One region of the Dyella sp. NPDC103356 genome, then DNA from elsewhere that is predicted to be linked to it. Evidence: predicted binding sites of a transcription regulator. Region 1 holds the regulator's gene; each other region holds the start of a gene.

Region 1 (3,696 bases):
CGCCCGCGCACATCCAGCAGATCGACGATTCGGGCAACCTGATGACCGGTGACGCCACGCAGCTGGACTACGACAACATCAACGGCATTGCCGTGCTCACCGGCAATGCCGTGGTCAAGCAGCAGGGCCGTGGCGAAGCCCACGGCGACAAGCTCACCTACAACACCCAGACCAGCCAGATGAATGGCGAGAGCGGTGGCGACGGACGCGTGGCGATGACCTTCGTACCCAAGCCGCGCACCGACAAGGGCGCCAAGCCGGCGACGCCGCCGGCCAAGCCTGCGAGCAGCGCGTCGGCACCGGCGCCTGCCCAATCCACGTCGACCAAGCCGCAGGGACAACCGTAATCCATGCTTTCTGCTGAAGGTCTGCAAAAGAGTTTCCGTACCCGCCAGGTCGTGCGCGACTTTGCCTTTTCGATTCGCGAAGGCGAGGTCGTCGGTCTGCTCGGCCCGAACGGCGCGGGCAAAACCACCTGCTTCTACATGATCGTCGGCCTGATCGAGGCCGATGCGGGCTTGATCAAGCTCGACAAACAGGACATCACCGGCCTGCCGATGCATGCTCGCGCCAAGCTCGGCATCGGCTATCTCCCGCAGGAAGCCTCGGTGTTCCGGCGCCTGACGGTGTCGGACAACATCATGGCGGTGCTGGAATTGCGCGAAGGCCTGGATCAGCGCCAGCGCAATACCGAGCTGGAAAGCCTGCTCGACGAGCTGAAGATCGCGCACATCGCCGAACAGAAAGGCATCAGCCTGTCGGGCGGCGAGCGCCGACGCGTGGAAATCGCCCGCGCCTTGGCCGCGCAGCCGCGTTACATGCTGCTCGACGAACCGTTCGCCGGCGTCGACCCGATTTCGGTAGGCGAAATCCAGCGCATCGTCCGTCATCTGAAAGAGCGCGGTATCGGCGTGCTGATCACCGATCATAACGTTCGCGAAACACTCGGAATCTGTGACCGAGCCTACATTCTCAACGATGGCGAAGTGCTATCGCGTGGTACGCCGGCACACATCCTGGCCGACGAGAAGGTGCGTGAAGTCTATCTGGGCCGCGAATTCCGGTTGTAATCCGAATACCTGCCCGGTTTGCAGGTGCGCCGCCATGACACGACGTTTTAACGTAACCCTGATCCAAATCACATTCGACTGTACGCTCTAGCCTCCCCTGGCGACTAGGGCTATGGTCGCACCCGTTTATAGGGGTTAGGATGACCCCAGTTCATCTTTTCCCGGCTGGCATGAAAACCGGACTGCAGTTTCGCCTCAATCAGCAACTTACGCTCACGCCTCAACTTCAACAGGCTATCCGCCTGCTGCAGCTGTCGCAGTTGGAGCTGGAGGCCGAGCTGCGCCAGATTGCCGAGAGCAATCCGCTGCTCGAGTTCTCCGAAGAATCCACCGACAACGAAAACGCCGAAGACGGCAGCTTCGAAAACGCGGTCGAAGTACCGGTGCCATCCAGCACCAAGAGCAGCGACGATAGCGGCCCGGGCGATGATGCCGAAGCGCCAGACTGGAGCGACGGCCCCGGCGATCAGCCGATCGACTTTTCCAGCAGCGGTAGCGCCAGTTCCAGCCGCAACAACGGCAATGGCGACGAAGACGGCTTCGAGCCGCAAAACGCCGCGCCGGAAACGTTGCACGAACACCTGATGTGGCAGCTGAATCTGACGCACATGACGCCGCGTCAACGCACCATTGCAACGGTGCTGATCGATGCGGTCAATGCGGACGGTTACCTGAGCGAAGGCCTGGAAGCCGTCGCTGCCGCCATTCCCGCCGACTTGAAGGCAAGCCTCGACGAAGTCGACGGCGTGCGCCGCCTGCTGCAGCGTTTTGATCCCACCGGTGTGGCAAGCCTGGACTTGCGCGATTGCCTGCGAGTGCAGCTGGAACAGTTCGACCCCGACACGCCGCATATCGAACTGGCGCTGCGCATCGTCGACAACGAACTCGAATTGCTCGCGCGCAACGACGTCAGCAAGCTGGCGCGCCGTCTGCGCGCCGAGCCGGAAGAGGTTTCCGCCGCGTCCATGCTGATCCGCAGCCTGGATCCGCGCCCTGGCGCGTCGATGGACCCGACACCGGTCGAATACGTTGCGCCCGACGTGTACGCACGCAAGGACGGTGGCCGTTGGCGCGTGAGCCTCAATCCCGATTGCCAGCCGCGCCTGGGCCTCAACCAGCACTATTGCAACATGATCGCGCAGGCCCGCGGCGAAGACGCCAGTTGGATGCGCGGGCAACTGCAAGAAGCGCGCTGGCTGATCAAGAGCCTGGAGTCGCGCGCGGAAACCTTGCTCAAGGTCGCCGAAGCCATTGTGCGGCGACAGAGCGCTTTTCTCGACTACGGCCCCGAAGCGATGCACCCCCTGGTGCTGCGCGAAGTCGCCGAAGAAGTCGGCATGCACGAATCGACGATTTCTCGCGTGACCACGCGCAAATACATTCACACGCCGCGCGGCACGTTCGAACTCAAGCACTTTTTTTCCAGTGGTGTTTCCACCGAAGACGGCGGCAGCGCATCGGCCACGGCCATCCAGGCGATGCTACGCAAACTCGTCGACGCGGAAGACACACGCAAACCTTTATCGGACCAGGCGATCGCCGAAGAATTGCGCCGCAAGGGCATTCAAGTGGCGCGTCGCACGGTTGCCAAATATCGGGAGGCCATGCGCATACCAAGTTCGAGCGAGCGCCAACGCGCCAATTGATCGGTACGTGAGAAATAAATTCGCGCTTGCGGGAACTTGATCGCGCCAGGAATGTTCCCAGCTTATGACTGATGGTGTTTCCTCGACACCCGAGGATGCATCCAACCCAAGCCGCGAAACGCGGCCAGCATCATGAGGAGGCGCAACATGCAATTCCAACTCAGCGGTCAGCAGATCGAAGTCACCCCGGCCCTGCGCGAGCACGCTACCGCCAAGCTCGACCGCCTTACCCGCCTCGACGAAAAGATATTGAGCCTCAATATCGTTCTCTCGGTCAGCAAGCTGCAGCAGAAAGCCGAAGGCAATCTGTCGGTAAATGGCAGCGTGCTCCACGCCGAGGCCGTCGAATCGGACATGTATGCCTCCATCGATGTCCTGTTCGACAAGCTCACCGCGCAATTGCGCAAACACCGCGACAAGATCTGCGACAAGCACCAGCGTGAAGTACGCGCGGAGCGGCAGTACGGTTGATCTCTCGGGGGCTGGCTAGAGCAAGAGCCCCCTCACCCCAGCCCTCTCCCCCGGCAAGCCAGGGGAGAGGGAGCAAAACCCGGTCCTCTCCCAGCCCATGCCTCGCGACCCGGTATCTTTCGGGGGCGCGTCCTTGTGCTGCAGGGCACAAACGGATCCAAACTGGCACAATATCGCCAGGTGCCGCTCGCGCGGCCAAAGGGACTCCGCTTGGACCGCCTCACCGCTCGACAACTCTACGATGGCGTACACGAACGCATGGCCTTGCGCTGGGTGTCGGGCATGCGTGGGGAAGCGCGCGTGCTCGAACACGGCGTCACCATCAGCCGGCGCCCGTCGCTGATCGGCTACCTGAACGTCATTTACCCCAACAAGATCCAGATCATCGGCACGGAAGAGCTCAACTTCCTCGATGGGCTTGATTCGCGCCAGCGCTGGGAAGTGATCAACAAGATCGCCGCTTACCAGCCGGTGGCGATCATCGTGACCAAGGATCAGGCGATCCCCTC
Region 2 (3,696 bases), on a different contig from region 1:
CCTGGGCAAACTGCTGCGCCACATCGGACAGGCGCGTACCGCCGCCCACTGCCGTGGCATTGAGATTCAAACCGGTCACCGCGTACACGTCGGCAAACTCAGCACGCGAGCCCTTGAAGCCCACCGTGTTGGCGTTGGAGATGTTGTTGGCGATGACATTCAGATCGGCCTGCGCCGCGTTGATGCCACTGAGTGCCTGATTCAGAGCCATGCGTTAGTTCCTCAAGAAGGTGAAGCGCTCGGACGTCTTCGGTCAGAGAATTTGCGCGACCTGGCTCAGCGGCACGCCGCCCACGCCAGTCACTTGGAGATAGGTACCCACGCTGTCGCCACCGAAGCCGACGCCCGAGACCTTGCCGGACACATACGTATCCAACGAACTGCTGCTGCCGCTGCCGGTGCTGGCAGAAATCGCGTACGAACCCGGCGAGACCGCATTGCCGTTGTCGTCCTTCCCGTCCCAGGAAAACTGCGTCAACCCCGCGCTGGTGTTGCTGACGGTGATATGCCGGATCGGGTTGCCGGCTGCGTCGCTGATGGTCACCGTCGCCGTACCTGCTGCCGTGAAATTGACGGCACCGCCAGCGGGCGTGCCGCTGGTGAGCGTCATGTTCGTCGACGGCACCAGGACGTTGCGATCGAGCAGCGACGAGGAGTTGATCACCTGCGAGGTCTGCATCGAGGTATTGATGTTGGAGCTGAGCGACTGCAGGTTCGTGTCCAGATCCTGTGTTGCCTGCAGCTGGCTGAACTGGGCCAGCTGCGCGACGAACTGCGAGTTGTCCATAGGATTGGTCGGGTCCTGCGCCTGCAGCTGCGCGGTCAGCAGCTTCAGGAAATCGGCCTGGCTGATCGAGGCCGAAGCAGCACTACCCGCGCCCGAACTGCTGCTCGAGTTATTGGTGGTATTCGTGGTGTTGTTGGTATTGACGGCAGTCATCTCATGTTCCCCGTTACTTGCCCACGTCCAGCGTCTTGAGCATCAGCTGCTTGGCCGTGTTCATGACTTCGACGTTGTTCTGATACGAACGCGACGCCGAGATCATGTTGACCAGTTCGTCGATCGGATTGACGTTGCTGCCGTAGACATAACCATTGGCGTCGGCCATCGGATTGCCCGGCTCGTAACGCGACTGAATATCGGCCTGGCTCTCGCTCACGCCCAGGGTCTGCACGCCGCTGGTGCCGTCGCCCTGTGCAGCCGCACCGGCCTTGAGCGCGTTGTCGTGCAAGGTTGCAAACAACGGCTCCTTCGCGCGGTAGGCGCCTTCGGGCGTCGAGCTGACCGTGTCGGCATTGGCCAGATTGCTCGCCACGGTATTGAGCCGCGTCGACTGTGCCGCCATGCCCGAACCGGCGGTATCGAAAATCTTGAAGAGAGAGGACATCAGCTCTGGCCCTCGGTAATGGCGGTACGCAGCATGTGAATCTGCGCCGTGATGAAACTGAGGCTGGCCTGGTAGTGCACCGTGTTACCGGCGAACTGCGCCTGTTCGACCTGCGTATCGACCGTGTTGCCATCCATCGACGGCTGTGTGGGTACACGGTAGGCGAGCTGTTCACCCGCATTGGCATTCGGATCGATCTGCCCCGCGGTCGGCGCGTTCAGGGGCAGCTGATTACCACTCGCCTGGGTCAACGCCTTGCGGAAATCCACATCGCGCGCGAGATAGTCCGGCGTGTCGGCATTGGCCAGGTTGCCGGACAGCACCTCGGCACGCTTCTGCCAAAGGCCTAGCGCTTGCGTGTGCAATCCGAACAAGTTGTCGTTGATTTGACTCATCGCAAACTCCCCACGGCGGTCGCCGCGAGGTGTCTGTGGCAAGTTGTGTGCCATGGCCTGGAAAGTGGCTTGGCAGCTGGGTTTGCACTGGATCAGAGAAGGCCTTCTCGTCTACTCAAGGGTTGAGGAGACGGAAATCTGACGCGCAAGAGGACAGGTAGGTTATCGGCAGGATTGGGGGGGAGCTTTAGCGTCTCCAGATTTCCAACAATACCCTCCTACCTCGTCATTCCGGCGCAGGCCGGAATCCACTCCTCAGCCTCTCGCGTATCAGGTGGAGTTTCTCAAGCGGAAGTGCTGAGGAATGGATTCCGGCCTGCGCCGGAATGACAACTAAGAGGGCATGAGACATGGCGTGGAGATAGCGGCTCTTCTCACTCCTCACTCCTTTCCACTCACTCCGCCCCCTGGCACACGCCTTGCATCCTCAAGCTCCGCCGTCTCCAGCCGATCTATGGGGAGACAACCCTCATCAGGAATGCTTTCGTCCATGAGTTTTATCCGCAGCAAGCAACTCGCCGCACTGGCTCAGGCAGCCGCCAAAGGCCATACCGCGCAGGTCGAGCGTCTGTCGCGCGAGTATCCGGCGATGGCGGACGCATTGGCTCCATTGCTTGCGCTGGCCAGGCCAAGCGAACCGGCAGCGGTGGCTCTGCAGGCGGTAGAGCAACAGAGTCTGATGCTCAACGCGGCGCAGGCGCTATTGCGCGAACACCAGGCACTGGAAGAAGCCACCGGCGAGAGCCGGGCCGGTGTCGGACGTTTGACGGATGGGGGCGCCGGGATTTCGTCGGGGTTGCAGCAAACCGTCAATGGCATCGAGCAGGCCCGGGAAACTACCCGCCATGGTGCGGCAACGGTGAACGAAGTCGATGGGCAATTGCGCCTGCTGCGCAGCGCGCTGTCGGCCATGAATCGCAACCAGGCCAAACTGGCCGAACAGGTCGCGCAGATCCGCAAGCTCACCGCGAGCGTGCAGGAGATTGCCCATCAGACCAACCTGGTCGCCCTGAATGCGGCGATCGAAGCCGCGCGCGCGGGCGAAGCCGGCAAGGGCTTTGCCGTGGTTGCCGACGAGGTGAAGCAGCTGGCCGAAAAAACCAGCCAGGCCACCGGCGAGATCGAAGCGGTCACCGGTTCCATCGGCGATTTCTCTCAACAGCTCGACGGCGACGTGCAGCAAGGCATGCGCCGCCTGGAGAACGCACAGGAACGCATCACCCACACCGCCAGCGCATTGCGTGAGGGCGCGGAGACCTTGCATGGCGCGATGACGCGCCTGCAAAACGTACAACAAAGCTCGGATTCGCAAAGCGCACGCATCGCCGGTTCGCAGGCCGCACTCGGTGTCTTGCAGAAACGTACGGTCGAAGCGCGTCGCCAGGCCGAGGCGCTGGACCGCGCCTGCGTGTTGTCGCACCGCTTGTGCCTGGGTTGGCTCGACCAGGATGCGGAGCATTCCCTGGCCGGCCTCAGTTTGAGCTTGCGCGAGTCGATCCAGGGCTTGCGACAGGCGATGGAGCTGGCCTTGCACGAACCGGCCGCACTCGACCGCCGCTGGTTCGACACTGCCGTACTCGATCATGTACTTGCACGCCTCGCCGAAAAGCACGCCGCCCATCCGGCCGCCGAGCAGTTAATGGCCGCGGGCCAGCGCTTGAGCACGCATGCCGGCGCCTTCGTCAGCCTGATCAGCCAGGGCGATCTGCAACGCGCGGCCGACTACCCCAACCGGGTCGAAGCCGAACGCGAAACCATTCATCAGCAACTGGGCGTGCTGCTCGCGGATGCGGTTGCATGAGGTTTATTCCGCGCAGCCCATTGAGCTACGCCACAGCGTTCGCGCTGCTGGGCGCGGCCTGGGCGTGCGCCATGCCGGCGCAGGCCGCGCCCTCCTCGCCGGATCGTCTGCG
Region 3 (3,696 bases), on a different contig from region 1:
CAGCCCATGGCGGTCACGCGCGGCATCCAGGGCGAGCCGCCGGCAAAGCGCAGGCTGCGTTCGCCATCGGTAAGAAAGTCGACCTCGCCGGTGACGGCGACGACGGTGCCTTGCTCGCGCGCAAAACGCATGGCGCCAGCTTCGGCCGCTTCCACCGCGTCGCGGCTGTCCACGCCCTGCGCGCGACTGGCGCTGCCACTCAAGGCGAGCATCTCGGAGGCATTGCTGCGTATCACGGCCGGACGATGTTCAAGCAGGCGCATGAGGGCCTGGCGTCGGAACGCCGTGGCCTGATGCGCCACCGGATCGAGCACCCATGGCTTGCCGGCCTGTCGCGCGGACGCTGCCGCGGCCAGCATGCCGGCCAGCCAGTCCGACGAGAGCGTGCCGATGTTCACGGTCAACGCGTCGGCGAAGGCGGCAAATTCACCGGCTTCTTCTTCGGCATGCACCATCGCCGGCGAGGCGCCGATCGCCAGCATCGCGTTGGCAGCCATGTTCATCGCCACGAAGTTGGTGATGCACTGCACGAGCGGCGCGCGCTCGCGCACCGTGCGCAGCGCGGTGGCCATGGTTGCCAGGGGATAGGACATGTCGCTCATGGAATGGCTCAGGCGCCGCGCATGAACAGCAGCAATGCCAGGCCCAGCACGATGCGGTACACCGCAAATGCGGTGAAACGATGGCTGCGGATATAGCCGAGCAACCACTTCACCGCGATAAAGGCGACGATGGCCGAGACGATGAAGCCGACGATCAGCGCGGTCCAGTCCTCGTGCGCAACGCCGTCATGCTTGACCACCTTGAGCAGCTCGTAGCCGGTGGCGGCGTACATGGTCGGGATGCCGACCAGGAAGGCGAACTCGGTGGCGGCCGCGCGGTTGCTGGTGCCCACAAGCATGGCAGTGAAGATCGTCGCGCCGGAACGCGAGGTGCCCGGGAATACGCCGGCCACCATCTGCGCCACGCCGACCAGGATCGCAACCGGCCAGGTCACGGCCTTGCGATCGACCTGCCGCGCGGCGATCTGCTCGGCGGCGATCATCCAGAAACCGCCGATCAGCAGCGCCCAGGCAATGGGGGTAATCGTCTCAGGCAGCTTGAAGCCGTAATGGGTCACGATCAGGCCAAGCACAGCGGTGATCGCGAAGGCGACGATCAGCTTCATCAGGTAGTCGCGGTTGTCGCGGTCGCCCAGTTGCGTGAACAGCTGCCAGATGCGCTTCCAGTAGATGAACGTCACGGCGAGGATCGCGCCCGCCTGGATGCCGACATTGAACAGGTCCGAGCGTTCGCCCAGGCCGAGCTTCTCGGCGATCAGCAGGTGGCCCGTGCTGGAAATGGGCAGGAATTCGGTAATGCCCTCGATGATGCCGAGCAGGATGACGTTGATCAGGTCGCTCACTGTGCTGCAACTCCGTTATGCGATAAGACTGGCGGGCTTGCGCCCGACACGAAGCGGCATAGCTTACGTGGTCTATATGGCGCGAGGCTGGCAGAGGAGGGGTGATGATCGGCGACTGTTCATTGCTCCAGTGTGGTGCAATGATCGCTCCAGCCTGGTGCTTATCGATGCTCTAGATAGGCCGTCACCATGCTTTAACTATCTGATTCAAAAGCGCTACACTGCCTGGCACAGCTGTTGCTAAAACGTTGCATCTTTTCCCGCTTATCAGCCCCCGAGGTCCGTCCATGTCCGCTCAGAAAGTGCTCGACCTGATCCAGGAACACGAGGTCGAGTTCGTCGACCTGCGTTTTGCCGACATGCTCGGCAAGCACCATCACGTCAGCTTCCCGGCCCACGCCATCGACGAGTCGACGTTCGAAGACGGCAAGATGTTCGACGGTTCGTCGATCTCGGGCTGGAAGGGCATCAACGAGTCGGACATGGTCCTGCTGCCCGACCCGGATACCGCCTACCTCGATCCGTTCAGCGCGCACACCCAGCTGGTCCTGCATTGCGACGTGCTCGAGCCGAGCACCATGCAGGCCTACGGCCGCGACCCGCGCTCGATCGCCAAGCGCGCCGAAGCCTATATGAAGTCCACCGGCATCGCCGACACCGCCTTCTTCGGCCCGGAGCCCGAGTTCTTCATCTTCGACTCGGTGCGCTGGCAGAACGACATGGGCCGCGTGTTCTATGAAATTGGCTCCGAAGAAGCCGCCTGGTCGTCGCGCTACAAGTACGACAACAACAACACCGGTCACCGTCCGGGTGTTAAGGGCGGCTACTTCCCGGTCAGTCCGGTCGACTCGCTGGGCGACCTGCGCGCTGACATGTGCAAGGTGCTCGAGTCGCTGGGCCAGGTGGTGGAAGTGCATCACCACGAAGTGGCCAATGCCGGCCAGTGCGAAATCGGCGTGCGCTTCAACACGCTGGTGCAGAAGGCCGACGAACTGATGACGATGAAGTACGTCATCAAGAACGTCGCCCACCAGAACGGCAAGACCGTCACCTTCATGCCCAAGCCGATCGTCGGCGACAACGGCAGCGGCATGCACGTGCACCAGTCGCTGTCCAAGGACGGCACCAACCTGTTCGCGGGCGACCTGTACGGCGGCCTGTCGCAGACGGCGCTGTGGTACATCGGCGGCATCTTCAAGCATGCCAAGGCGATCAACGCGTTCGCCAACTCCACCACCAACAGCTACAAGCGCCTGGTGCCGGGCTTCGAAGCGCCGGTGATGCTCGCCTACTCGGCACGCAACCGCTCGGCCAGCTGCCGCATTCCGTTCGTGTCGAGCCCGAAGGGCCGCCGCATCGAAGTGCGCTTCCCCGATCCGATGCAGTCGGGCTACCTGACCTTCACCGCGCTGATGATGGCCGGCCTCGATGGCATCATCAACAAGATCGACCCGGGTGCGCCGGCCGACAAGGATCTCTACGATCTGCCGCCCGAAGAAGAGAAGAACATCCCGCAGGTCTGCTCCAGCCTCGACGCTGCGCTTGAAGCGTTGGACAAGGACCGCGACTTCCTCAAGGCCGGCGGCGTATTCACCGACGACTTCATCGACGCGTACATCGCGCTGAAGATGCAGGAAGTGACCCGCTACCGCGCCAGCACGCATCCGCTGGAATTCCAGATGTATTACGCGATCTGATCGTTCGCAAGCTTGACGCAAGGACGGGCGCTTCGGCGCCCGTTCTCGTTTTTTACCGCCCGTTTGGTAGCCGTGTGCGGGCGGGCATTGCAACTTGCGCCGACAGCAGATGAAATGAACCCATCGGGCTTATCGGCCGCCGTCCTTATCGACAGATTCAAGATGACGCGCTCAGAAAACTATGCTTCTTCCGCCCATTTCCTGGGTGTCGTCGCCAGCTCCGTAGCTCAGGCCAGATCGTTGGAAGAACTGGTGCGGCCGTTGCTGGAATTGTTGCAGACCGTCACGGGACTCGAGTCGACGTATCTGACCACGATCGATGAAACCAGCGGCGTGCAGCACATTCTCTTCGCGCGCAATACGCATCGCCTCGAGATTCCCGAAGGCTTGTCGGTGCCTTGGGAGGCAACGTTGTGCAAGCGCGCATTGGAAGAAGGGCGCCCTTATACCGATGACGTAGCCAACTGCTGGCCGGATTCCGGTCCGGCGCGTGAGCTGGGCATCGCCACGTATGCGAGCACACCGGTACGAACTGACGATGGCATGCTCTACGGTACGTTGTGCGCCGCCAGTGACGAACGCAAGCCGCTCGCC
Region 4 (3,696 bases), on a different contig from region 1:
CGTCCAGGTTCTGCGCAAAGTCTTCGCCGAGCACCAGTCCATTGGGCACCACGCCATCGAGCACGATGCTGCGCACGGCCTGCGGATAGTGCCCGGCATATTGCTGGGCCATACGCGTGCCGTACGACACGCCGACCAGGTCGAAGGTTGGTGAACCCAGCGCCTTGCGCACGTCTTCGAGATCCTGTGCGGCAACGGTGGTGGTGTAGTAGCGCGGATCGGCCTTGCCTTCGAGCTGCTTGAGACATTGCGTGACTTCGTCGCGCAGCTTGGCCGGATCGAACGCGCCCTCGTCGTGCTTGGCCGCCGTTTCAGCCGGCGGCTTGCAGTCGAGCGGATTGGAGCCACCAGTACCGCGCTGATCGAGCAGCAACACGTTGCGCTGCGCCAGCAAAGGCTGCAGCGCACCGGCGACACCGCTCCAGGATTCGGTGGCGGCCTGGCCGGGGCCACCGGCGAGCAGCACCACTACGTCGCGCTGCGGCACCTGCGCGGCAGCGCGCAGCAAGGCAAGTTTCAGTTTGATCTTGCGGCTGGCCGGATCGTCGCGGTTTTCCGGGACGTCGAACGGCGCGCACCACGCCGCCGTGGAAAGGCCGCTATTGGGCTGTTCCAGCTCGCATGACGTAAACGTCAGCGTGCCGACTTTCCATGTCGTGTCGCCAGCCGTCCCCGGAACCTGGCTGGCACTCGACGCCATCGCGGGTGCCGGTTGCGGGCTATCGGCCGCGGTCGAATCGATGGATTCCGATGCGCGATGGAAATGATTCCACCCCAGCGCACCCAAACCGATAAGCACCACGCCGATGCGTAATGCGGTACGTCCCTTGATCGCCATGCGCCCCTTACTCCTCTCCCGGTTCGAATATCGTCTCAATCGCTCGGCCGAACAGGCGTGCCAACTTGAAAGCCAAGGGCAGGCTCGGATCGTATTTGCCGGTTTCGATCGCATTGATCGTTTGTCGCGACACGTCCAGACGCTGGGCCAGATCGGCCTGCGACCAGCCCAGTTCGCTGCGCAACTGGCGTACGTGGTTATTCATCTGCCTGGTTCCTTAGGCCTCAATCGCCATCCCCAGACGAACGGCGCCTGGCTCGACGCCAACGCATCACACCGAACGCCACGGCCACGGCGACAAAGGTGGCCCCCATGCCTACCAGCATCCCGATCTGGTAATCCTTCATATGCCCGTCGCCCAGCCATGCCGCGAGCAGCATCACGCCGCCCGCGAGCAGGAAGTGCCATTCGCGTATGCGCGTCTCTTCGATGCAGAAGCCATCCACGCCGTAGCGGCGATTGGCCCAGCTGCGCCCAGCGGAATACGTCAGCATCAGAATCGGAAACACCCAGATCAGAATGGTGCCGTCCAGGTCCACTACATGCGCCGCGGCGAGAAAGCCGCCGGCCAGACTGAGCACGGCCACCACGGCAGTAGCCACTGCCAGGCCGACCAGATGGGTGCGCTGCTCCAGCTCGTCGCTACCCAGCACCAGACGCACCATCGCGCGAATCACCAGCGCGATCGGAACCACCGGAAGCAGGGCCAGCACGGCCTTGAGCAGGGGTTGGTCGACATGGTGCAGGTAAGGCCAGCCGAACAGCATGATCACCACGTAGGCCAGCATCGCCGGGACGAATTCCCGGTAGTAGCGACGGTAGATACCGCGCATCGGAAGCATGGTCTTGGTCATCGAACTCCCCCAGATGTCAAGCTGACTTGACATGAGGCTAGCCTCGCTCCGCCCTGCTGTCAAGCGTCCTTGACACTTGATGAAATCTGCTCGGCACCCCTAGCCAAAACTTTAGGACATGGGTCAGAATTTGTGACGCAATTGGCAATTTTTGGCCCATCGGACCCTGGGGAGGCTCCGATTCGGCCCTTCTGAAACACCCCCTCCGTAGCACCAAATACCTCGCAAACCGCGCCACAAAGCCATTTGTGGCGGTTTGGCATGCGGGTTGCATTTGACGATCTCGTAACAACACACAACCAACCTGGAGATTCACCCATGCTGCTCAACAAGTCGCTTCTGACCTCCGCACTGATCGCTGCTTTTGCTGTTGCAGCTGTCGCTCCGCAGGCCGCCCACGCCGTCGATGGCACCATCAACATCACCGGCACCATCAATAGCTCCACCTGCAAGATCAATGGCGCCAACAGCCCGGCCACCATCGCCGTCGCTCTGCCGACCGTGTCGACCACCGCGCTGAACGCCGCCGGTTCGGTCGCTGGCCGTACCGCTTTCAACATCGCCCTGACCGGCTGCGGTGCCCTGACCAAGGCCACCACCTTCTTCGAGCCGGGCCCGACCGTGATGGCCGACGGCAACCTGAAGAACGCCACCGGCACCGCCACCGGCGTCGAAGTGCAGCTGCTCAACAACGATTTCAGCGCGATCGCCCTGAACGGCGCTGCCAGTGCGCAGAGCTCGCAGTCGGTGACCCTGGCCAGCGGCGCCGGCACGCTGAACTACTACGCCCAGTACTTCGCCACGGCCGCCGCCGGCGCCGGTTCGGTGTCGACCAGCGTGCAGTTCTCGATGATCTATCAGTAAGTCGCAAATCATGGCGCCGGAACACGGTGTTCCGGCGCCATGCCGCTGGCGAAAGCGGCATCACGATTCAACGAGGTAATCCCCCATGTGGAAGTTTGTCGGCGCCATCAGCGCAGGCCTGCTAGCTTTGTGTCTCGTCGCTCCGCAAGCGCACGCCAATGTGCTGATCGGTGGCACCCGCGTCGTCTTTCCTGCAAAGGACGGCGAAGTCACGGTGCGCCTGACCAATGAAAACGATCACCCCGTGCTGATCGAATCGTGGATCGATCGTGGCGACGTGCATTCGACGCCCGAGTCGGTCGATGCGCCCTTCCTGATCACGCCGCCGCTGTTCCGCATGGACGCTCAGAAAGAGCAGAGCCTGCGCATCGTCTACACCCACGACCAACTGCCCGCCGATCGCGAATCGCTGTTCTGGCTCAATGTGCTCGAAGTCCCGCCGAAGCCGACCGGTCCGCAGGTCGAAGGGCAGAATCTGCTGCAACTGGCGCTGCGTTCGCGCCTGAAGCTTTTTTATCGCCCGGCCGGTTTGCAGGGCGACCCGCTGAAGGCACCGTCCCAGCTGACCTGGAAAGTGGTCGCGGACGGTAAGGGCTATGCGCTCGAAGCGCACAACCCGACGCCTTACTACGTCACCGTCACCGCGGCGACGCTCAACACCACCGCCGCCGATACCGGCATGGTCGCGCCGCTGTCGGATCTGCGCATGCCGCTGCATGACGCGGCGCAGAAGCCGACCGCCGGCACGATCCACTTCACCGCCATCAACGACTACGGCGCCGCCGCCGACTTCACGGGAGCCGTCACCCCGTGAAAAACCTGCGCACCCGCCATGGCAAGTACGAGACGAACGGCTATGCCGTTTGTCGTCGTGCCTTGCTGGGCTGGGTGATCGCAGGCGTACTGTCCAGCTGGAGCGTCGGCGCATTCGCCGCCGCGGCCGCCGCCAATGGCGCCACCGCAACGCCCGATGCCGCCGCCGCTACGGCTGATGCGAGCTTCGACCGCGACCTGCTGCCAGGCGCCGGGCGCAACACGGGCGACCTGTCGCGCTTCGAGCGCGGCGCCGTGATCGTGCCGGGCATCTATCGCACCGATATCTTTCTCAATGGCACTTGGGTCGGCCGCAACGACGTGCGC

Evidence for each region. Region 1 encodes sigma-54, which starts transcription at its own class of promoters, with help from an activator protein. Its sites were predicted from a motif close to TGGCACGNGCNTTGC; they were not measured.
Region 2: flgB (flagellar basal body rod protein FlgB) is a predicted target of sigma-54. The motif match lies at 1,822-1,836, and genes of this name have one in related genera.
Region 3: glnA (type I glutamate--ammonia ligase) is a predicted target of sigma-54. The motif match lies at 1,632-1,646, and genes of this name have one in related genera.
Region 4: ACZ6WW_RS13565 (fimbrial protein) is a predicted target of sigma-54. The motif match lies at 1,950-1,964, and genes of this name have one in related genera.

What each region holds. Positions count from the first base shown of each region.
Region 1 is NZ_JBVJLZ010000011.1:55,773-59,468, reverse strand. It holds gene lptA (lipopolysaccharide transport periplasmic protein LptA) at 1-347, shown strand, start outside; gene lptB (LPS export ABC transporter ATP-binding protein) at 351-1,070, shown strand; gene ACZ6WW_RS20645 (RNA polymerase factor sigma-54) at 1,241-2,716, shown strand; gene hpf (ribosome hibernation-promoting factor, HPF/YfiA family) at 2,864-3,187, shown strand; gene hprK (HPr(Ser) kinase/phosphatase) at 3,398-3,696, shown strand, end outside.
Region 2 is NZ_JBVJLZ010000012.1:14,169-17,864, reverse strand. It holds gene flgE (flagellar hook protein FlgE) at 1-211, opposite strand, end outside; gene ACZ6WW_RS21295 (flagellar hook assembly protein FlgD) at 254-940, opposite strand; gene flgC (flagellar basal body rod protein FlgC) at 954-1,388, opposite strand; gene flgB (flagellar basal body rod protein FlgB) at 1,388-1,783, opposite strand; gene ACZ6WW_RS21280 (methyl-accepting chemotaxis protein) at 2,274-3,584, shown strand; gene flgA (flagellar basal body P-ring formation chaperone FlgA) at 3,581-3,696, shown strand, end outside.
Region 3 is NZ_JBVJLZ010000004.1:69,795-73,490, reverse strand. It holds gene thiM (hydroxyethylthiazole kinase) at 1-602, opposite strand, end outside; gene ACZ6WW_RS10290 (undecaprenyl-diphosphate phosphatase) at 611-1,405, opposite strand; gene glnA (type I glutamate--ammonia ligase) at 1,693-3,102, shown strand; gene ACZ6WW_RS10280 (sensor domain-containing diguanylate cyclase) at 3,265-3,696, shown strand, end outside.
Region 4 is NZ_JBVJLZ010000005.1:232,644-236,339, reverse strand. It holds gene ACZ6WW_RS13580 (alpha/beta hydrolase) at 1-838, opposite strand, end outside; gene ACZ6WW_RS13575 (helix-turn-helix transcriptional regulator) at 846-1,043, opposite strand; gene ACZ6WW_RS13570 (hypothetical protein) at 1,063-1,725, opposite strand; gene ACZ6WW_RS13565 (fimbrial protein) at 2,011-2,556, shown strand; gene ACZ6WW_RS13560 (fimbrial biogenesis chaperone) at 2,642-3,370, shown strand; gene ACZ6WW_RS13555 (fimbria/pilus outer membrane usher protein) at 3,367-3,696, shown strand, end outside.